One region of the Pseudomonas baltica genome, then DNA from elsewhere that is predicted to be linked to it. Evidence: riboswitches for the same ligand, from Rfam matches in the RefSeq annotation. Region 1 holds a riboswitch; each other region holds the start of a gene.

The links. A riboswitch is a leader RNA that binds a small molecule or an ion and turns the genes downstream of it on or off. The one in region 1 is predicted to bind cobalamin.
Region 2: linked by a shared signal. The riboswitch ahead of REH34_RS01705 (ABC transporter substrate-binding protein) and the one ahead of REH34_RS28620 (CbtB-domain containing protein) in region 1 are both predicted to bind cobalamin.
Region 3: linked by a shared signal. The riboswitch ahead of cobO (cob(I)yrinic acid a,c-diamide adenosyltransferase) and the one ahead of REH34_RS28620 (CbtB-domain containing protein) in region 1 are both predicted to bind cobalamin.

The regions. Positions count from the first base shown of each region.
Region 1 covers NZ_CP134771.1:6,285,482-6,292,580, reverse strand. Annotated here, with positions in the region: gene cobN (cobaltochelatase subunit CobN) at 1-3,069, opposite strand, end outside; gene cobW (cobalamin biosynthesis protein CobW) at 3,073-4,137, opposite strand; cobalamin riboswitch at 4,233-4,451, opposite strand; cobalamin riboswitch at 4,553-4,797, shown strand; gene REH34_RS28620 (CbtB-domain containing protein) at 4,892-5,086, shown strand; gene REH34_RS28615 (CbtA family protein) at 5,095-5,778, shown strand; gene REH34_RS28610 (cobalamin biosynthesis protein) at 5,778-6,179, shown strand; gene cobM (precorrin-4 C(11)-methyltransferase) at 6,240-6,986, shown strand.
Region 2 covers NZ_CP134771.1:356,689-363,787, reverse strand. Annotated here, with positions in the region: gene REH34_RS01720 (membrane-bound PQQ-dependent dehydrogenase, glucose/quinate/shikimate family) at 1-644, opposite strand, end outside; gene REH34_RS01715 (ABC transporter ATP-binding protein) at 760-1,542, opposite strand; gene REH34_RS01710 (iron ABC transporter permease) at 1,539-2,576, opposite strand; gene REH34_RS01705 (ABC transporter substrate-binding protein) at 2,573-3,598, opposite strand; cobalamin riboswitch at 3,639-3,836, opposite strand; gene REH34_RS01700 (alanine/glycine:cation symporter family protein) at 4,153-5,595, opposite strand; gene REH34_RS01695 (helix-turn-helix transcriptional regulator) at 5,770-6,588, shown strand; gene REH34_RS01690 (cysteine hydrolase family protein) at 6,800-7,099, shown strand, end outside.
Region 3 covers NZ_CP134771.1:1,507,669-1,514,767, reverse strand. Annotated here, with positions in the region: gene REH34_RS06615 (4-carboxy-4-hydroxy-2-oxoadipate aldolase/oxaloacetate decarboxylase) at 1-442, shown strand, start outside; gene REH34_RS06610 (4-oxalomesaconate tautomerase) at 594-1,670, shown strand; gene REH34_RS06605 (sorbosone dehydrogenase family protein) at 1,748-3,064, opposite strand; cobalamin riboswitch at 3,332-3,558, shown strand; gene cobO (cob(I)yrinic acid a,c-diamide adenosyltransferase) at 3,691-4,302, shown strand; gene REH34_RS06595 (cobyrinate a,c-diamide synthase) at 4,299-5,603, shown strand; gene bluB (5,6-dimethylbenzimidazole synthase) at 5,721-6,371, shown strand; gene cbiB (adenosylcobinamide-phosphate synthase CbiB) at 6,368-7,099, shown strand, end outside.

The sequences.
Region 1 (7,099 bases):
CCCGAAAATGCGCCAGCCGGCCTGGCGCTCGGCCTGATCGCGGCTGATCCCTTGAGCCTGCAAGGCCTCGCGCTCGGCACGTACCCGCGCCGCCAGTGGATTCTGGTCCTCCGGCTCGTCCAGAGCGGCGACCGCCTGCACGGCCGCATCGAACAAGCGGATCAGATTGGCAAAGGCATCACGGAAGAAACCTGACACCCGCAGTGTGACATCCACCCGTGGGCGATCCAGCAGGCTCACCGGCAGAATCTCGAAGTCATCGACGCGCTGGCTGCCCGTCGCCCACACCGGCCGCACGCCCATCAGCGCCATGGCCTGGGCGATATCGTCGCCACCGGTGCGCATGGTCGCCGTGCCCCACACCGATAATCCGAGCTGACGCAAATGATCGCCGTGATCCTGCAAATGCCGTTCGAGAATGAGGTTGGCCGAGGCGAAGCCGATACGCCAGGCCGTGGTGGTCGGCAGGTTGCGCACGTCCACCGAAAAGAAATTGCGCCCTGTGGGCAGCACGTCAAGGCGCCCGCGACTTGGCGCGCCGCTTGGACCCGCCGGCACGAAACGGCCGCCAAGGGCATCGAGCAAACCGGTGATCTCTGCCGCGCCGCAGGCGTCGAGACGCGGTGCCACCTGAGTGAGCAGCTCGTCGACGATCAACCGGGTCGGCTCCCAGGCAGGATCGTCCGGCAGCGTGAGACCGCCCTGCTGCGCCTGCTCTATGAGCTGCAAGGAGAACAGCTCGAGCCGTTCGCGGGTATCGCCATGGGTGCGCCAGGGCTCGGCGCTGATCTGCGCCAAAGCCAAGGGCTTGTCGCCCTGCCAGGCTTCACCTAGGTCACAATCGAGCGGATCGAAGCCCAGGCCGAAGCCCTTCGCCAACGCCCGTAACACACTGCCACGACCGTCACGGCCATCGCCGCGAGGAATGCGCAGCAGCGCCGCCAGGGTATCGATGCGCAAGCGACCTTGAGGCGACTCGCCAAAGATATGCAGCCCGTCGCGAATCTGCGACTCCTTCAAATCACACAGGTACGTGTCCAGCCGCGGCAGCCAGACCGCCGCTTCAGCGTCGGCATCCAGCGCCAGCTCCTGATCCAGACGGGCTTCGCGCACCAGTGCGAGAATGTCACGCTGTAGCTCCAGCGCCCGCCGCGGATCGAGCAACTGCGCTTCGTAATATTCATCGGCCAGCAGTTCCAGATCGCGCAGCGGCCCGTAACTTTCGGCGCGGGTCAACGGCGGCATCAGGTGATCGATGATCACCGCCTGGGTGCGGCGTTTGGCTTGGGCGCCCTCGCCTGGGTCGTTGACGATAAAGGGATAGATATTCGGCATCGGCCCCAGCAGGGCGTCCGGCCAGCAGGCGGCGGACAAGCCCACGCCCTTGCCCGGCAGCCATTCGAGGTTGCCGTGCTTGCCAACGTGAATCAGAGCATCGGCGCCATAGGCATGGCGCAGCCAGAAGTAGAACGCCAGGTAACCGTGGGGCGGCACCAGGTCCGGGTCGTGATAGACCGCGCTGTGATCGACCTGAAAGCCGCGCGCCGGCTGGATACCGACGAAGGTCAGGCCAAAGCGCAGACCGGCGACCATCATCCGCCCGTTGCGGCACATCGGGTCGCTGTCAGGCTCGCCCCAGCGCGCGCGTACCGCGTCCTGATTGGCTTGCGGCAAGCGAGCGAAGGCCTGCAGGTAGGTATCCATGTCGAGGCTTTGATGGCACGGACGCTGGTCGAGCCCGTCCGGGTCGTTGGTCACGCCGCCCAGCAGCGCATGGATCAGTGCGGTACCGTCGGCGGGAATATCGCTCACTGGATACCCCTGCTCGGCCATGGCGCGCAGGATATTGCGCGCCGCCGCCGGCGTATCCAGGCCCACGCCGTTGCCGATACGGCCGTCGCGGGTCGGGTAATTGGCGAGGATCAACGCCACGCGTTTTTGCCCGTTGGGCAGGCGCGCCAGCTCGGCCCAGCGCCGGGCCAGCTCGGCGACGAAGTCCATGCGCTCGCGGTGCGGCCGGTAGCAGACTACATCGGACTGACTGCGCTCGCTGCGCCAGGCCAAGTCCTTGAAGCTGATCGGCCGACTGATGATGCGCCCGTCCAGTTCTGGCAGGGCGATATGCATGGCCAGGTCGCGGGAGCCAAGCCCTTGCGCGCTAGCGGTCCAGGCCGGTTCGTTGTCCTGGGCGCAGATGGCCTGGATGACCGGGATATTGCGCCGGAACGGTCTGATATGGGGCGCTTCAGGGGTCGACTGGGCGAAGCCGGTGGTGTTGAGAATCACCGCCGCCTGCACCTCGTCAAGCCAGCCTTCGACGGCGCTCAGGCACGCCGGCTCCTTTAGGCTGGCCACCGCGATAGGCAGAGGATTGAGCCCCGCTGCCTGCAACGCCTGGCAAAAGTTATCGATAAATGCCGTGTTCGCCGACTGCAGGTGTGAGCGATAGAAGAGGATAGGCACCACCGGTGCTTCACGCAGCCAGTGCTGACGCCAAAAATCCAGGTCAGCCTGGGGCTTTTGCGGATGATAGACAACGGTGCGCGGCAGCGCCTGTGGCTCCTGCCAGCTATAACCGCGCAGGCCCAGCCAGCGATCGGCCAGGCAATTGAACAGATTGCGGGCGTTATCCACGCCCCCTTGGCGCAGGAAATGCCAAAGCCGCTCGGCCTCCGCCGCCGGCACGCCGCTCAGGGCGCTCAGCTCTGGGTCTGGATTATCGCAACCCGGCACCATAATCAGCTGCGTGCCGCGGGCCTTGAGCGTCAGCAGTTGCTCGACGCCGTAGCGCCAATAGCCGATGCCGCCGTGCAACGACAACAGGATGACCTTGGCGTGGCGCAGCACCTGATCGACGTAAAGGTCGACAGAGGCGTGATTCTGCACCTGCATGGGGTTGGCCAGGCGCAGCGTGGGGTAGTCGTCCGGCAACTGCTGGGCGACCTCGGCGAGCATGGCCAGATGGGAGTCGCCACTGCACAGAATCACCAGCTCGGCGGGGGTCTGTCCCAGGTCGGCGATGCTGTCGTCGGGGACAAAGCCGCCGGGCTGGGTTCTGAGCAGGTGCATGGGTCAGGCGGACAACGCAGCGCGCAATTGTGCTTCCAGGGCCGCAGCGTCGAGCTCCTGGCCGATCAGCACCAGCTTGGTGATACGCGCTTCGTCGCTGCGCCAGGCGCGGTCGAAGTGCTTGTCGAAACGAGTGCCCACGCCCTGGATCAGCAAGCGCATCGGCTTGTTCGGCACAGCGGCGAAGCCCTTGATACGCAGGATGCCGTGCTGCACCACGAGTTGCGTCAGGGCGTCGAGCAGCAGGCTTTCGTCGGCTTGTGGCAGGTCGATGGAGATCGAGTCGAAAGCATCGTGGTCGTGATCATCGTGGTCATCACCGTCGTGATGGTCATGGTGGGTCTTGCGCCCATCGATGTGCACCTCGGACTCGGCACCCAGCCCCAGCAATACGTCCAACGGCACGCGACCGCTGCTGGCTTCGATGACCTTGACCGCGGCAGGCAGCTCTTCGGCGACTTCGGCGCGCACGGCAGCCAGTGCCTGCGGATCGATCAGGTCAGCCTTGTTGAGGATCACCAGGTCGGCGCTGGCCAGTTGATCGGCGAACAGCTCATGCAGCGGCGACTCGTGATCAAGGTTGGGATCGAGTTTGCGCTGGGCGTCGACCTGATCCGGATAAGCCGCGAAAGTCCCGGCGGCGACGGCTGGGCTGTCGACCACGGTAATCACCGCATCGACGGTGCAGGCATTGCGGATTTCCGGCCACTGGAAGGCTTGCACCAACGGCTTGGGCAAGGCCAGGCCGCTGGTTTCGATGAGGATATGGTCGAGGTCGCCGCGGCGTGCCACCAGCTCGCGCATGACCGGGAAGAACTCTTCCTGGACCGTGCAGCACAGGCAGCCATTGGCCAGCTCGTAGACTCGGCCGCTGGCCTCTTCGTCGGTGCAGCCGATGCTGCACTGTTTGAGAATGTCGCCGTCGATGCCCAGCTCGCCGAATTCGTTGACGATCACGGCAATACGCCGGCCCTGCGCGTTGTCGAGCATGTGCCGCAGCAAAGTGGTCTTGCCCGAGCCGAGAAAGCCGGTGACGATGGTGACGGGAAGTTTGGCCAGTGTTTTCATCGGATGCCCTTGGCAGGAGTGGCGGGCATACGGGACGAGAGCCGCGGTGCGCTGAGCCCACGGTGCGTTCGCCACCGGATCACCCCGCCCGGTTGTTAAGAGAAACGGTTCGAGGCAGGTCTCCTGGCTTGCGATGTGCCAGCGACTGGCAAAAGAGCACAGGCTGGAGTGACTCGACGCCTTCCCGCAGCAGGCGCAGTGGCAGTGTCGAACCGGGCATCGCTTACAGTTGCGGGGGCAGCCGCGGCGTTGGACCGCGTTCCCTTCTTAGCTGCACCCTCGCAAGGGGCAGAACCTCAGTGCAGCAAGGGTACGGAGTGTGGGGAACGAGGTCAATCGGCGGTGCAAGGTTTCCCTGGGGCCATGAGGGCTGCCAACATGAATGATGCGATTGACTCTTGGCAACGCCCATGCTCTCCTACGCGTTCGTTTGGGTGCCCCTCACAGGGTGAAACGGGAAACCGGTGCGTCGTGAATCTTGCCTTCGTCCATGACAGGCAAGCCGCGATCAGTCCGGTGCTGCCCCCGCAACGGTAAGCGAGAGAAGCGTCTGATCCACTGTGCCGGCATCAAGGTATGGGAAGGTGACGCTGACTGGCGTGGTGCCCTGGCATCTGCCCCTCGTGAGCCCGGAGACCGGCCCAATCCGTTTTTCGACACATACCTGCGGTGGGCGGGCGCTGTGGCTGCCTGCGCGCGCCCATGCCAGGCCGTCTGCGCCGTTCCCGCACCCTGACCTTCAGAGGGAGCTGCCATGTCAATCCGCAATATCACCTCCGGCGCCATCGCCGACAGCGCCGCCATCACCCAACGCCAACGCCTGATAGCCGCGCTCAGCGCCGCTGCACTAGGGGTGTGCCTGGTGTATTTCGCCGGCTTCTCGCACATCGAAGCCGTGCACAACGCCGCGCACGACACCCGTCACAGCGCCGCCTTCCCCTGCCACTGAGGTTTTCGATGATCAAGCGTATCGCGCAAACCGCGGGCTTCACCGGGCTGTTGGGCGCCCTGCTGCTGACCTTGCTGCAAAGCTTTTGGGTGGCGCCGCTGATTCAGCAGGCCGAAACCTACGAGAAAGCGCCCGCCGCCGTGCATGAACACAATGAGGCCATGGCCGCCCACGAACATGACGCTGAGGCCTGGGAGCCGGAAGACGGCTGGCAGCGCGTGCTGTCCACTACCGGCGGCAACCTGGTGGTGGCGGTCGGTTTTGCCTTGATGCTGGCCGGGCTCTATACCTTGCGAGCCCCGGGCCGCACCCGCGAGGGATTGCTGTGGGGGTTGGCGGGCTACGCTGTATTTTGCCTGGCGCCAACCCTGGGCCTGCCACCAGAGCTGCCTGGCACGGCGGCGGCCGATCTGAGCCAACGGCAGATCTGGTGGGCTGGCACTGCAGCCTCTACCGCTGTTGCCTTGGCGTTGATCGTGTTCGGCCGCAGTTGGCTGCTGAAACTGGCCGGCGCCGTCATCCTGGTGATTCCGCACTGGGTTGGTGCACCACAGCCCGAGGTGCATGCCAGCCTGGCGCCCGAGGCGCTGGAAAGCCAGTTCAAGTGGGCCTCGCAACTGACCAACGCCGCATTCTGGCTGGCCTTGGGCCTGATCAGCGCTTGGCTGTTTCGCCGCAAGGAGGCAGCCTGATGAGCCAGTTGGTGGCCGGCTTCGGTTGTCGCAGCGGCTGCCCGCTCGACATTCTGGCCACCCTGCTCGATCAGGCCCTGCGCACCAATGATCTGGATCGCGGCCAACTCGCCGGCATCGCCAGCCTCGACCGCAAGGCCGACGAGCCAGGGCTGGTGCAATTGGCGGCGCGATTGCGCGTGCCCTTCTACACCTTCAGCGCCACCGAACTGCTGGCTTATGACTCGCAGCTGAGCCACCGCTCGCCGACATCCTTTGCCCATACCGGCTGTTATGGCGTAGCGGAAAGCTGCGCGCTGGCGCTGGCCGAAGAGCTTGGGGAGTCGCGCCCGCAGCTGCTGGTCAACCGTCAACGGACAGCCGAGGCCACTCTGGCACTGGTGGGAGTCAGTACTGGATAGCGGGTATCATGGCGAGGCGACACCTTCCCCACGTGAATCCTTTTCAACTTCGGGCCTCTCATGACCGTTTTTTTCATTGGTGCCGGTCCCGGCGATCCAGATCTCATCACCGTCAAAGGCCAGCGCCTGATCCGCCGATGTCCGGTGATCATCTATGCCGGTTCTCTGGTACCTGCTGCGGTACTCGCGGGTCACAGCGCACATCGAGTACTCAACAGCGCCGAGATGCATCTGGAGCAGATCATCGAGGCGATGCGCGAAGCCGATAGCCAAGGCCAAGACGTCGCCCGCGTGCACTCGGGGGATCCGAGCCTGTATGGCGCGATCGGCGAACAGATTCGCCAACTGCGAGCACTGGGCATTGCCTGGGAGATTATCCCCGGTGTGACTGCTACCGCCGCCTGTGCAGCGCTGCTGGGCGCCGAGCTGACCCTGCCGGATATTTCGCAAACACTGATCCTCACCCGCTACGCCGACAAATCCCCCATGCCGCTGGGCGAAGATCTCGCGAGCCTGGCACAGCACCGTTCAACCATGGCCATCCATCTCGGCATCCAGCACCTGGCAAAGATCCTTGACGAACTGCGCCCCCACTATGGCGATGATTGCCCGATAGCGGTGGTTCATCGCGCCAGCTGGCCGGATCAGGATTGGGTGATGGGCACGCTGGCCGATATCGAGGCGAAGGTTGTGAGCAAGGGCTTCAGACGCACTGCATTGATTCTGGTCGGTCGTGTGCTGGGGAATGACGTGTTCAGCGAGTCCGCGTTGTACCGAGCGGGGCATGCTCACTTGTATCGCGATTGAACAGGACCGGCGTTGATCGCCCGAGAAGCGGCCATGTGCCGCAACCCACGACCCAGCTCTTCACCCATAAAAAAACGGCACACGGGTGCCGTTTTTTCAGGTTACGCAGCCAA
Region 2 (7,099 bases), 700 kb from region 1:
GTGGGGCTGATGGGTATATCACCGGTGTGGTAGGTCCAGGCCACTTGCAGGCGCTGGACGTTATCGCTGTTGATCTGGTCCAGGGCGACGAAGCGTGACGCACCTGGGGTGTTGCCGTAGTGCTGCCAATCGGTTTGTTCGTGACCGACTGTCACGGGAATACGCGGCGGGATGGGCGTCGAGGCGTGTACCTCTGCATGCGGCAAGAACATCGAGCCGCCGGCGCCCAGCGAAGCCAGTATTAGTACGGTGGCGCAGGCGTAAGTCGGGGTTTTCAAGGGGGGGCGACCTTCGCCGCGCCTGAGCCGCGGCAGGGTCAGCAGCACCGCTATCATCAATACGGTCAGCAGCTGCAGGCGTGACATCAATGGCCAGAAGGCCAGCCCCACATCCATGATTGCCCAGCCTACCGAGCCGATATACGCGACGCCGAAGAGCGCCACCCCTGCCGTTTTTGCCCGCACCAGTTTCGCGGCGGACAACAACAGGACCACGCCGCAAACGACGAAATAGGCGCTGCCGTGCAGCGCAAGCAATCGATAGCCGAACAGGCTCATGAACAGCCCGGCAGCACCGATCGACAGGCTCAGCAGCACGAGCCACAGTCGCATTGGTAACGACAGCGGCGTCTGGGGAATTGGCATGAGGAGGGATCTGGCCGAATGATAAATCGTAGTCACATCGACCCTGGCTGGAGCGTTTGGGTTCCAATTGATTAGGTTATGCCGGCGCAGACTGCATGAAAATCAAGCGCGCAGGTTAGTCAACCGGTCGAAAGCGCAACAGCCGCGCGCCATCTTCAGGATCGACCAGATAATGCGCATGCACGCCGAACGTCTTTAACAACAACTCCGGCACCAGGACCTCTTCGGGTGCACCGAGGGCAATCAAGCGACCCTTGTCCAACACCGCCACGCGGTCGCAAGTGAGTGCCTGGTTGAGGTCGTGCAGGGCGATCACCGTGGTCACTGGCAGGCGCTGGACCAGTCCCAGGATCGACAGTTGATGCTGGATGTCGAGGTGATTGGTGGGCTCGTCCAACAGCAGGATTTGCGGCTGCTGGGCCATGGCGCGGCCAATCTGCGCCCGTTGCCGCTCGCCGCCCGACAAACTGTGCCAGCGGCGCTTGCTCAGGTGCATGAGGTCCACGGCTTGCAAGGCTTGCTGGACATGCCGATCGTCCTCCGTCGACCACGGCGCCAAGGCGCTCAGCCATGGCGTACGGCCCAATTCCACCGCATCGCGCACGCTGATGGCGTCGAGTGTCTCGCTGTGCTGTTCGACCACGGCGATGCGCTGAGCGATATCGCGCCGCAGGTAGTCGGTCAACGGCTGGCCGAACAGGCGCACCTCGCCGGCAGACGCTGCGAGCACGCCGCATAGCAGCTTGATCAGGGTCGATTTGCCCGAGCCGTTGGGGCCGACCAGCGCCAGGGATTCACCCGCGTGCACCTGCAGATCGACTCCCTCAAGGATCGTCGCGCCTTGGTGGCGCCAGCCCAGTTGCGTACAGGCCAGTACTGGTGTGGGATGAATACTCATGGGCGTCTGGCCTTGATCAGGATGAGCGCGAACGCCGGCGCGCCGACCAGCGCGGTAATCACCCCGATGGGCAGCACCTGGCCGCTGATGAGGGTGCGCGAGATGACGTCAGCGGCAATCAGGAACACCGCCCCGGCCAAGGCGCTGGCCGGCAGCAGGCGTGCATGGCGCAGGCCCACCAGCAAACGCATGGCATGGGGGATGACCAGGCCGACGAAACCGATGGAGCCGACCAGCGACACCAGCACGGCGGTCATCAGTGCGGTGCTGCCGATCAGCACGTATTGCACCGGGCGCACGGCGACACCCAAGGCCGCTGCCGAGTCGCTACCAAAGGTGAAGGCATCCAGCGCGCGCCGGTGCCACAGGCATACCGACAAGCCCAGCAACACCACCGGCACCGCCAGGGTCACCGCCGGCCAGCGCACGCCGCTGAGGTTGCCCAGCAGCCAGAACATGATGCCCCGGGCCTGCTCGGCGTTGGCCGATTTGGTGATCAGGAAGGCCGTGAGGGCGTTGAACAGCTGCGAGCCGGCGATACCCGCGAGGATGATCTGCCCGCGGGCACCCGCCGCGTTGCCTGCGCGTGCCAGCAACACCACCAGCACGAAGGCGAGCACCGCGCCGCTGAACGCGCCCATCGACAACGAGATGGCGCCGCCACCGATGCCGATCAACGCCACCAGCACCGCACCCGTCGAGGCCCCCGCGGAAATCCCCAGCAGATACGGCTCGGCCAACGCGTTGCGCAACAGCGCCTGCAGCACCACGCCGCACGTCGCCAGACCCGCGCCGCAGGCCGCCGCCACCAGCGCGCGCGGCAGGCGGTAGTTCCAGATGATGCCTTGATCGATCGCATCCAGCGGATAGTTGCCCAGGCCCAGCTGGTTGGCCAATGTCTGCAGCACCACGCTGGGCGCCAACGGCGTTTCACCGATCGCCACACCGGCCAGCAAGGCCAGCGCCAGCAGCGGCAGCACCCAGCTCAGGCGCAGCAGCAGTTGGCGCAAGGCGACAGCGAGGCTGCGGGTCATTTCGGCAGCTTGAAGTGGTCGATTGCATCGGCGAGGCCATCGATGCCATCGAACATGCGCACCGTGGCTTCCATCGACTGCGCGTCAAGGATCACGATGCGGCCGTGCTTGACCGCCTCCATGTTGCGCGCCACCGGATCGTTCTTGAGGAATTCGAGCTTCTTCAGGTAGTCATCCGCCGGGAAGCGGCGCCGATCCATTCGCGCAATCACCAGCACCGTGGGATTGGCCTTGGCGATGCTCTCCCAGCCGACGGTGGGCCATTCTTCATCCGACTGCACCACGTTGTGCAGGCCGAGGGTCGTCGCCATGAAATCCGGCACGCCTTTGCGCCCGGCCATATACGGGTCGCTGGCCAGGTCCGGGCTGGAGAACCAGAACGCCACGGTGGCGTTGTTCAGCTGTTTGGCCGCGACCTTGGCCTGCGCCGCCGCCAGCCGCGCCGCCAATTCGGCGTTGAGCTGAGTGCTGCGGTCACTGACGTCGAAAATCGTCGCCAACTGGGTGATGGTCTTGTACAGGCTGTCGATACTGAACGGGCGCAAGCGGGTGCCGTCGGCGCCGACCAGATTGTCTTTGCCTTCGCAATCGGTGGGCATCACGTAGGCGGGGATGTGCAGGTCGTTGAACTGCTCGCGGGTGGCCACTGCGCCCTGCGGGCCGACCGACCATTCGAACTGCACCGCCACCAGGTCCGGGCGCTTGTTGATCACTGCCTCGAAGCTCGGTTGATTGTCGGCCAGGCGGGGCACCTTGGCGTCGATGCTCTGGTACGCCGGCAGTACCGGGTTGAACCACAGCGAAGTGCCGACCAGGCGCTCGCCAAGGCCTAACGCGTAGAGAATCTCGGTGGTCGACTGGCCGATGGTCACGGCTTGGCGCGGCGCCTGTACGAAGGTCAGCGGGGTGCCGCAGTTGTCCACGGTCAGCGGGTAATGGGTGGCTGCGGCAGACGCCGGACTACAGGTGATCAGGCCGGCCAACAGGCCGTTCAACATAAGGGCTGGACGAATCAATGACATGAAAAATGCTCGCTACGAACTCCGGACACCCCGCCGGTGGGTACTCGATACTGCGGCCGGCAGGTCTCCTGACTGGCGTGTCATGGCTGCATTCCAGCCTTCCCGGGAGGGCCCAGTGGCGGTACACGGAATGCGGCTCGACGCCTACAGTTGCGGGGGCAGTTCCGTTTCACGGCGGGTGGGCGCGTGACGGATTCCCTATTAATCCTGTGAAGGAACCAGCGGGGGTATGGTACGTGATTGTTTTTGCGGGAGGAAATGCTGATCTGCGTCGCGAAGGACGTGAGGTGCAGGTCGTTTGCTCGGGTTTGTTTCCAGGCGCCTGGAACGCTGCGCAGCCTCATTGGCACGCGTCTATTCCGGTGGATCGGGTAATTGATAGATCCTTACGCGTACGTCCAATCGTTGAGTAGCAAAAAAACAGGTTTTTGGATGTGGGACGATTCCGAAATCTGCGGGAATTAATCCTACGCAGCTCTGTAGCGGTGGATCTGGAGCGGTTTTTCCTCCACAAAAAAGCCCCTCGCAAGGGGCTTTTCGTTCTACTGCGTCAATCAGCGTTGCGCTTGTGCCAACTCGGCGGCGTAGTCGCCTCCAGCAACTTTCTGAGGCTCTACCGGCCAGGCTTTTTCATCGATGTCCAGATCCTGAAACTTGGCCGCATCGAATACCGGTTGCTTGACCCCGGCACGACGCTGTTCATCGTAGTCACGCATCACCCGCAGGCCGACCTTGAACAGCAAAAACAGCGCGGTCAGGTTGACGAACGCCAGGCCGGTCATGGTGATGTCGGCGAAGGCGAAGACGGTGGACAGGTCCTGGGTCGAGCCCCAGACGATCAGTACCATCACCAGTGCGCGGTAGCCCAGCAGCACGAAGCGATTGCGGCTGAGGAACTGCAGGCTGTTCTCGCCCAGGTAGTAGTTGTAGAGGATGCAGGTGAACACGAACAGCGACAGCGCGATGCTGACGAAGGTGCGCCCCCAGTCACCGACCACCGCCGCCAGGGAGTTCTGGGTCAGGGCAATGCCGTCGCCTTCGAAACCAGGGGTGTAGAAGCCCGAGAGCAGGATCAGCAGCGCGGTGCAGGTGCAGATCACGAAGGTGTCGAGGAACACGCTGAACGCCTGTACTACGCCTTGAGCGGCCGGGTGGCGCACGGAGGCGACAGCGGCGACGTTAGGGGCGCTGCCAAGGCCTGCTTCGTTGGCGAATACGCCGCGCTTGACGCCCATGACGATGGCGCTGCCAAGCAGGCCGGCGAAGGCCGGGTCGAGGCCAAACGCGCTCTTGACGATGGTGGCGAGCATGGCCGGCACGTGGTCGATCTGGGTGAAGATCACGTACAGGGTCACGCCGATGTAGGCCAGCGTCTTGATCGGTACCAACAAATCGGAGACTGAGGCGATGCGCTTGATACCGCCCAGGAACACCACGCCCAGCAACACGGCGAGGATGATGCCGGTGTAATGCGGGTCGTAGCCGAAGGCATTCTGCAGCGAGTGGGTCACGGTGAACGACTGCAGGCCCATGAAGGCGAAGCCGTAGGTGACCAGCAGCAGGATCGAGAACACGATCGCCATCCAGCGCAGATTCAGGCCGTGCAGGATGTAATAGGCCGGGCCGCCGCGGTACATGCCTTCGCCTTCGCTGCGCTTGTAGACCTGGGCCAGGGTGCACTCGAAGAAGCTGCTCGCCATGCCGACCAGGGCCGTGACCCACATCCAGAACACCGCACCTGGGCCGCCCAGGGTCACGGCGATGCCGACACCGGCGATGTTACCGGCGCCGACGCGCCCGGCGAGGCTCAGCATCAAGGCCTGGAAGGAGCTCAGTTGGCCACCCTGACCACGGATAGACTCTTTGAAAACACTGAACATGTGCACGAAATGGCGGAATTGCACGAATCGTGAACGCAGGGTGAAGTAGCTCCCCAGTCCGACGATCAGCACGATAAGGACTTTCCCGGAAAGGAAATCATTGATCATTTCAAGCATGTTAGGTGCTCCCTCTTGTTGTTTTGACCTGTAAAGACAAGCGCAACGGACGCGTCACCGCGAAAGGGGGGCATGATTGGCTGATACATACTCTGTGACAATTTCGCGGGTTGCTCCGATTTGGTGCGACTTGATGCTATTATGGCGTCTGTCGCACCAATTCAAAGCTGGGTCATGAGTCAACATTTCAGTACCAATCTAAAACTTGCCTGCAGCCACTACCGCTCTATCTCGGAAGTCTGTCGGCTGCTGGTGATCAACCGCGCGCAGTTCAACAAGTACCTTAGCGGGCAAAGCCAGCCAACGGCCTACAACCTCAAGCGCATCGGCGACTTTTTCGGGGTCGAGGATTACGAGCTTGGTTTGCCGCCCGAGCAATTCGCGCGTTTGATCGGTGCCCGCGCATCCTCCGCGCCGACGCCAGCACCGCAGGACCCGTTGCTGGCTATGCTGGCGCCGCTGCGGGAAAAGGCCGCAGATCTGTCGCGCTACTGCGGCTATTATTTCGAGTACTCCAACTGCATGTCGGTGCCGGGCACCATCCTGGTGTCCCTGGTGCATCTGCGTGAGGAGCAGGGCACGTTTCTGTTCGAGCGCCAGGAGCGTCAGGAGCGTTCCAGCACCAGCGATCCCCACGCCGACGACTGGGTGCGCTGCCGCTACCTGGGGGCCGCGTTCGCGTTGCAGGATCGGCTGTTTCTGGTGGATTTCGAATCGTTGACGGTCAACGAGATGAGCCAGACCATCCTTATCCCCAGCTTCAAGAGCCGCATTACGCGCCTCAACGGTCTTAAAACCGGGGTGTCCAGTGGCGACCGGCGCAACCCGGCCTGCACCCGTGTGGTGTGGGAGTTTCTGGGGCTGGAGATCAACCGCATCAACGCCTATCGTCAGGTGCGGCTTTATCATCCAGATGATGCGCTGATCGACGATGACGTGCGCAGGCGCTTGCAGGCCATTCCCAATGTGCACGGTTTGTACGAAGTCGAATGACGGTTGCGGGTTGACACTCTATTGCCAGCAAGGGCAGCATTGCCCCATGAACACGCACAAACTCGACCTCACGACCACCACCACGACCGCCTCTGGCGGCCCGTTGGTGTGTACCTGAGTCGAATCGGTATGCAACAAAGGCCCCGCCAGCAAACACTGGACGGGGCCTTTTGTTTTCTCCGTCCAGGCTGGCCAACGATGGAGAAGGACGATGAAAAAAGCTCTGCTGGTGATCGACATGCAAGTCGGTTTGTTTCATGGACCGCAAGCGCCTTTCGAGGGGGAGCGGGTGCTGGCCAATATCAATGCGCTGATCGTGGCAGCCCGAGCTGCCGGAGCGCCTGTGGTTGTGGTTCGCCACACCGGCCCCGAAGGCTCGCCAATCGCGGCCGGCAGTGCGCTATGGCAAGTGGTGCCGGAGCTCGGGGTTGATGTTCATCAGGATCATTTTGTCGACAAGACTCGACCTAGCTGCTTCTTCAACACCGGGCTGGCCGAATGGCTTGATGAC
Region 3 (7,099 bases), 1.9 Mb from region 1:
GCCCAGCTCACCATGCACCGACGGTTTTTTCGGCGATTTGCTCGCGACTTCGTTGAAGGCCCGCGGGGTGCTTGGCCTGGTGCTCGACGCCGGGGTGCGCGATACCCGCACCTTGCGTGAGATGGGCTTTGCCGTGTGGTCGCGGGCGGTGCATGCCCAGGGGACGATCAAGGAGACCCTGGGCTCGGTGAATATCCCGATTGTTTGCGCCGGGCAACTGGTCAATCCGGGCGATGTAGTGCTGGCGGACGACGACGGTGTGGTGATCGTGCGCCGCGATGAGTTGCCCGCGGTGGTCGAGGCCAGCCGCAAACGGGCGGATCTCGAAGAGCAGAAGCGCCTGCGCCTGGCGGCCGGTGAGTTGGGCCTGGACATCTACAACATGCGCCCGCGGCTGGCGGAGAAGGGCTTGCGGTATGCCGATAGTCTGGATGACGTGTAAGGCCTTTAGCCAGGCGGCGTTTATGCCGGCCCCTTCGCGGGCGAGCCTTGCTCCCACAGGTGTTCGACTCGGACGCTGTGGGAGCAAGGCTTGCCCGCGAAGAGTCCGGTAGGACTGGCACTTATGTTTTGTCGTGATGGAGATTCGAACCATGCCCCAAACCCGCATACCCTGCCTGATGATGCGCGGCGGCACGTCCAAGGGCGCGTACTTCCTCGCGGACGATCTGCCCGCCGATCCTGCGCAGCGCGACCGGGTATTGCTGGCTGCCATGGGCTCGCCGGACCCGCGCCAGATCGACGGCATCGGCGGCGCGGACTCCTTGACCAGCAAGGTGGCGATCATCCGCGCATCGACCCGCCCCGGCATCGACGTCGACTACCTGTTTGCCCAGGTCGTGGTGGATCAGCCACGGGTCGATTACGGCCAGAATTGCGGCAACATCCTCGCCGGGGTCGGGCCATTTGCGTTGGAGCGCGGCTTGGTGGCGGCCCAGGGCGAGCAAACCGCAGTGCGCATCTATATGGAAAACACCGGTCAGACCGCCACCGCGCTGGTGCAGACAATCGATGGCCAGGTGCGCTACGACGGCACCGCGATCATCGACGGCGTGCCCGGCAGTGCCGCGCCGGTGATAGTGCGTTTTGACGATATCGCCGGCTCCAGTTGCGGCGCGTTGCTGCCCACGGGCCAGGTGCGTGATCGCATCGACGGTATCGAGGTCACCTGTATCGATAACGGCATGCCGGTGGTGCTGTTGCGGGCCGCGGACTTGGGGCTTACGGGCCGTGAAAGCCGCGCCGACTTGAATGCCGATGAGGGCTTGAAAGCGCGTCTGGAGTCGATTCGGTTACAGGCCGGGCCGTTGATGAATCTGGGCGATGTGAGCGCACGGACGGTGCCGAAGATGAGCCTGATCGCGGCGCCCATGGACGGCGGTGCAATCAGCAGCCGGACCTTTATTCCACACACCTGCCATGCCTCGATCGGTGTGTTCGGCGCGGTGAGCGTCGCGTCGGCCTGTTTGCTCGAGGGGTCGGTGGCCGAGGGGTTGGCGCAGGTGCCGGAGGGCGCGCTGCTGAATGTCTCGGTGGAGCATCCGAGTGGCGAGTTCACCGTGGAGATCCGCCGCGATAACGGCGTGATCACCGGGTGCGGGCTGCTGCGCACCACGCGGTTGTTGTTTGATGGGGTTGTGTGTATCCCTGCAGATCTGCGAAGTCTATGACCCTGACGCGCTAGTCGCCATTCTCTGTGGTGGGGGAGCAAGCCCCCTCACCACAGAGTGATCCTGCAACATTTCGCCTACTGCTTCACCGCCGTCACCCGCCAGATACGATTACCCACGTCGTCCGCCACCAACACCCCGCCGCGGTGATCGACCACCACGCCCACCGGCCGGCCCATGGCGTTCTCGTCCTTATCCAGGAAGCCCGTCAACAGATCCACCGGCGACCCGCTCGGCTTGCCGTCGGCAAACGGTACGAACAGCACTTTGTAGCCGCTGTGCGGTTTGCGATTCCACGAGCCATGCTGGCCGATGAACGCGCCATCGGTAAAAGGTGCGGGCAACGCATTGGCCTCGGCAAACGCCAGTCCCAGTGACGCCGTGTGCGGCCCGACGGCGTAGTCGGGGGCAATCGCCTTGGCCACCAGTTCGGGGTTCGGCGGGCTCACGCGCTCGTCCACATGCTGCCCGTAATAGCTGAAGGGCCAGCCATAAAAGGCGCCGTCCTTGACCGAGGTGATGTAGTCCGGCACCAGGTCGCTGCCGATCTCGTCACGCTCGTTGACCGCGGTCCACAAGGCACCGGTCCTGGGCTCCCAGGCCAGGCCGTTGGGGTTGCGCAGGCCGGAGGCGAAAATCCGTTGCTGATGGGTGAGCGGGTCGACTTCCCAGATCGCCGCGCGGCCTTTCTCGGCCTCCAGGCCGTTTTCCGCGACGTTGCTGTTGGAGCCGACGGTGACGTAAAGCTTCTTGCCGTCCTGGCTGGCAATGACGTTTTTGGTCCAGTGGTGATTGATGGTCCCGCCCGGCAGGTCGACGATCTTGTCGCCGGGGGTGGTGATCGAGCTGGCACCCTGGGCATATTTGAAGTGCAGCAACTGGTCGGTATCGGCCACGTACAGGTCATCGCCGACCAGCACCATGCCGAACGGCGAGTTGAGGTTGCTCAGGAACATACTGCGGGTTTCGGCCACCCCGTCGCCGTCCTTGTCGCGCAACAGGGTGATGCGGTTGGGGCTGGGTACGCCTGAACCGGCGCGGCTCATGACCTTCTTGGCGATCCAGCCCTTGATCCCTTTGCTGTCGTCGGGTTTGGGCGGGGCGTCGGTCTCGGCCACCAGCACGTCGCCGTTGGGCAATACGTACAACCAGCGTGGGTGATGCAATTCGCGGGCGAACACCGCCACCTGGGTGCCCGGTGCGGCGACAGGTTTGGCGCCTTCGGGCCAGCCGACGGCTGGGGCGATGTTGACGGTGGGCAGCAAGGTCTTGTTGGGCGGCGGCAGTTCAGGCCTGGGGCCGGTGCCGTCGCTGACTTGCAAACTGGAGGTTTCGCCGCAGGCGGCGAGGGCGGCGCTGAGACTGATCAGCGCGGCGAGGCGAGTGATGTGCATGGCAGGTTCCCTGTGTTTCCCATTGGTCTTGTTATGTGCAGTGCATGCTGCGCTTGAGCGGTAGAGGTATTGATCGCGGTGTAGGTTCCGGTGAATGTGAGCGCGCCAGACTGGCCCCTTTGCGGGCAAGCCTGGCGCTCACAGGTGTACGACGCTGCAACTGTGTACCGAGGGAGCAAAGCTTGCTCGCGAAGGGGCCAATTGCTTCACCGCATGCCCCCGTCCCACCCAGCGGCTTCATTTGACGCTTACCCGCCAACCCTCTAACCTTCGCGGCGTGTTTCAGGTGCTCGGCCGCCCCACGGCGGGTCGAGTGAAACAGGGAAGCCGGTGAGCGAGCATAGCCTCGCGATTCCGGCGCTGCCCCCGCAACGGTAAATGAGTCAAGGCCGCGCACGTCGCCACTGGTCCTTCGGGGTTCGGGAAGGCGCGCCGCCTGGGTGTGACTGCCCCGCTCATGAGCCCGGAGACCGGCCTGGACGCTTTTATTCAATTGACTGTCGCGCGGGTGAGAGCGGCATCGACGATATTCAGCGAGCCGCCCGCGCGCCCTGTCCTCGACACGGGCGGCGCGGGCACCGTTCGTGCGTCGATGCCGTCTGCGTGCACCAGTAGCGGAGGCTGCCATGACTGAATCCATCGAGCGCGACGAGCGCCATATCGCGCGCATGCTGCGTAAAAAAGCCGTGATCGACGAGCGTATCGCCAACGCGCCCAACGCCTGTGGCCTCCTGCTGGTGCTGACCGGCAATGGCAAAGGCAAGAGCAGTTCGGCGTTCGGCATGCTGGCCCGTGCCATGGGCCACGGCATGCAATGCGGTGTGGTGCAGTTCATCAAGGGCCGCAACAGCACCGGGGAAGAATTGTTCTTCCGCCGCTTCCCCGAGCAGGTGCGCTACCACGTCATGGGCGAGGGCTTCACCTGGGAAACTCAGGACCGCCAGCGCGATATCGCCGCCGCCGAAGCTGCCTGGGAGGTGTCCCTGCAGATGCTCCAGGACCCGGCCATTCACTTCGTGGTGCTCGATGAATTGAACATCGCCCTCAAGCACGGCTACCTCGACCTTGACCGTGTGCTCAGCGACCTGCAAGCGCGCCCGGCCATGCAGCACGTGATCGTCACCGGTCGCGGTGCCAAGCCGGAGATGATCGAGCTGGGCGACACCGTCACTGAAATGGGTATGCTCAAGCACGCGTTTCAGTCCGGTATCGGCGCGCAGAAGGGCGTCGAACTGTGAATCAGGCCCGTCAATGCCCAGCGGTATTGATCGCCGCCCCCGCCTCGGGGCAGGGCAAGACCACGGTCACTGCCGCCCTGGCGCGCTTGCATCGCAATCAGGGGCGCAAGGTGCGGGTATTCAAGTGCGGACCGGATTTTCTCGATCCGATGATCCTCGAACGCGCCAGTGGTGCCCCGGTGTACCAGCTTGACCTGTGGATGGTGGGCGCCGACGAGAGCCGCCGGCTGTTGTGGGAAGCTGCCGCCGAGGCTGATCTGATCCTGATCGAAGGCGTGATGGGGCTGTTCGATGGCACGCCGTCGAGCGCCGATCTGGCGCGGCATTTCGGCGTGCCGGTGCTGGCGGTGATCGACGGCACGGCCATGGCCCAGACGTTCGGCGCCCTGGCGCTGGGCCTGGCCCGTTACCAGGCTGATCTGCCGTTCGCGGGCGTGCTGGCCAATCGGGTCGGCACTTTGCGCCACGCGCAGCTGCTGGAAAACAGCCTGACCGAAGGCCTGCGCTGGTACGGTGCGTTGTCCCGGGACCTGGCAATCGAGCTGCCCAGCCGTCATCTGGGGCTGGTGCAGGCCAGCGAGCTGAATGACCTGGATGCGCGCCTGGACGCGGCCGCCAAGGCCCTTGGCGGCAGTTGCGAAGTGGCGCTGCCGCCGCCGGTAAGCTTTGCTGCGCCCACCCTGGTGGTGGCCGAACCGCTGCTGGCGGGCGTGCGCATTGCGGTGGCCCATGACGAAGCGTTCGCCTTTACCTACGGCGCCAGTCTTGATTTGCTGCGGGCCATGGGCGCCGAGCTGGTGTTCTTCTCACCCATCCACGACGGCGAACTGCCCGCCTGCGACAGCCTCTATCTGCCCGGCGGCTACCCTGAACTGCATCACCTCGCACTGGCTGAAAACCATGGCGTGCTCAAGGGCATCCGCGCCCACCATGCGGCCGACAAGCCCATGCTTGCGGAGTGTGGCGGCATGCTCTATCTGCTCGACGCACTGACCGATGTAGAAGGCGTCCGCGCGCCCCTGGTGGGGCTCTTGAGCGGTGAGGCGGTGATGCAAAAACGCCTGGCGGCGCTTGCGCTGCAAACGGTAGAGCTGCCGGAGGGGGCGCTGCGCGGCCATACCTATCATCATTCATTGACCAGCAGTGAATGCCAGCCCATCGCCCGTGGCATCAGCCCCAATGGCGGGCGCGGCGCCGAAGCGGTGTATCGAATCGGGCGGATGACGGCGTCTTACGTGCACTTCTATTTCCCGTCGAACCCGCAGGCTGTTGCGGCGTTGTTCGCGCCGACATCTGCTTGATGATCTCGATCGCCGTTGTAGCGAGGGGGCTTGCCCCGACAGGCCCGATCAAGCGCACCGCAATTGCCGAAATATTTTCGGGGGCAAGCCCCCTCGCTACAGGTTTACTGAGACAACATGACTGATAACGCCTTCTCCGACGCCGAGCGCGCAGCGGTCTACCGCGCCATCGCCGAGCGCCGCGACATGCGCCATTTCGCCGGTGGCCAGGTGGCTCCCGAGCTGCTGGCGCGGGTGCTGGCGGCTGCCCATCACGCGCCCAGCGTCGGCCTGATGCAGCCTTGGCGTTTCATCCGTATCACCGACCCGGCCCTGCGCACGCAGATCAAGGCGCTGGTGGAGGCTGAACGCCTGCGCACTGCCGAAGCCCTCGGCGAGCGTTCTGATGAATTCATGAAGCTCAAGGTCGAGGGCATCGACGAGTGCGCCGAAGTGCTGGTCGCCGCCTTGATGGATGGCCGCGACGCCCATGTGTTCGGGCGCCGGACCTTGCCGGAAATGGACCTCGCGTCGTTGTCCTGCGCTATCCAGAACCTGTGGCTGGCGGCGCGCGTCGAAGGCCTGGGCATGGGCTGGGTCTCGGTGTTCGAACCCCAGGCGCTGGCCGATCTGTTGCACTTGCCCGCGGGTGCCAAGCCGCTGGCGGTACTCTGCCTGGGTCCGGTAGAAAGCTTTTATCCGGCACCGATGCTGGTGATGGAAGGCTGGCGCAGCGAACAACCGTTGAGCGAGATGCTGTTCGAGAACCAGTGGGGACACACGTCATGAGCATTGCCCTGTTGACCGTCGCGGGCGTGGCCCTCGATGCCTTGCTCGGCGAGCCGCGGCGGGCGCACCCGCTGGTGGCCTTCGGTAATCTGGCCAATCGCCTGGAGCGGCGCTTCAACAGTGGCGGGCGCGGTTGGCGCAGTCACGGTGTGACTGCCTGGGTGCTGGCGGTGGTGCCGATCACGCTGATCGCCAGTTGGCTGTCGAGTCTGCCCTGGATCGGCGAAGGGGTCGCCGTGCTGGCGCTGTACTGCGCCCTCGGGCTGCGCAGCCTGGGCGAGCACGTTGCTCCTGTGGCTCAGGCGCTGCGCAGCGATGATCTGCCTGAGGCGCGGCGCCGTGTGGGCTATCTGGTCAGCCGCCAGACCGACGAACTCGACGCCAGCGCGGTTGCCCGTGCGGCGACCGAGTCGGTGCTGGAAAACGGCAGCGACGCGGTGTTCGCGGCCATCTTCTGGTTCGTGGTGGCCGGGGTGCCCGGCGTGGTGCTGTACCGCTTGAGCAATACCCTCGACGCCATGTGGGGCTATCGCAACGAACGCTTCGAGCGCTTTGGCTGGGCGGCGGCGCGCATCGATGATGTGCTCAACTACATTCCGGCACGATTGGTGGCGTTGACCTACACCCTGCTCGGCAAGTCCCGCCTGGCCTGGCGGTGCTGGCGCAGTCAGGCACCACACTGGGACAGCCCGAACGCCGGGCCGGTGATGGCTGCGGGTGCCGGCGCG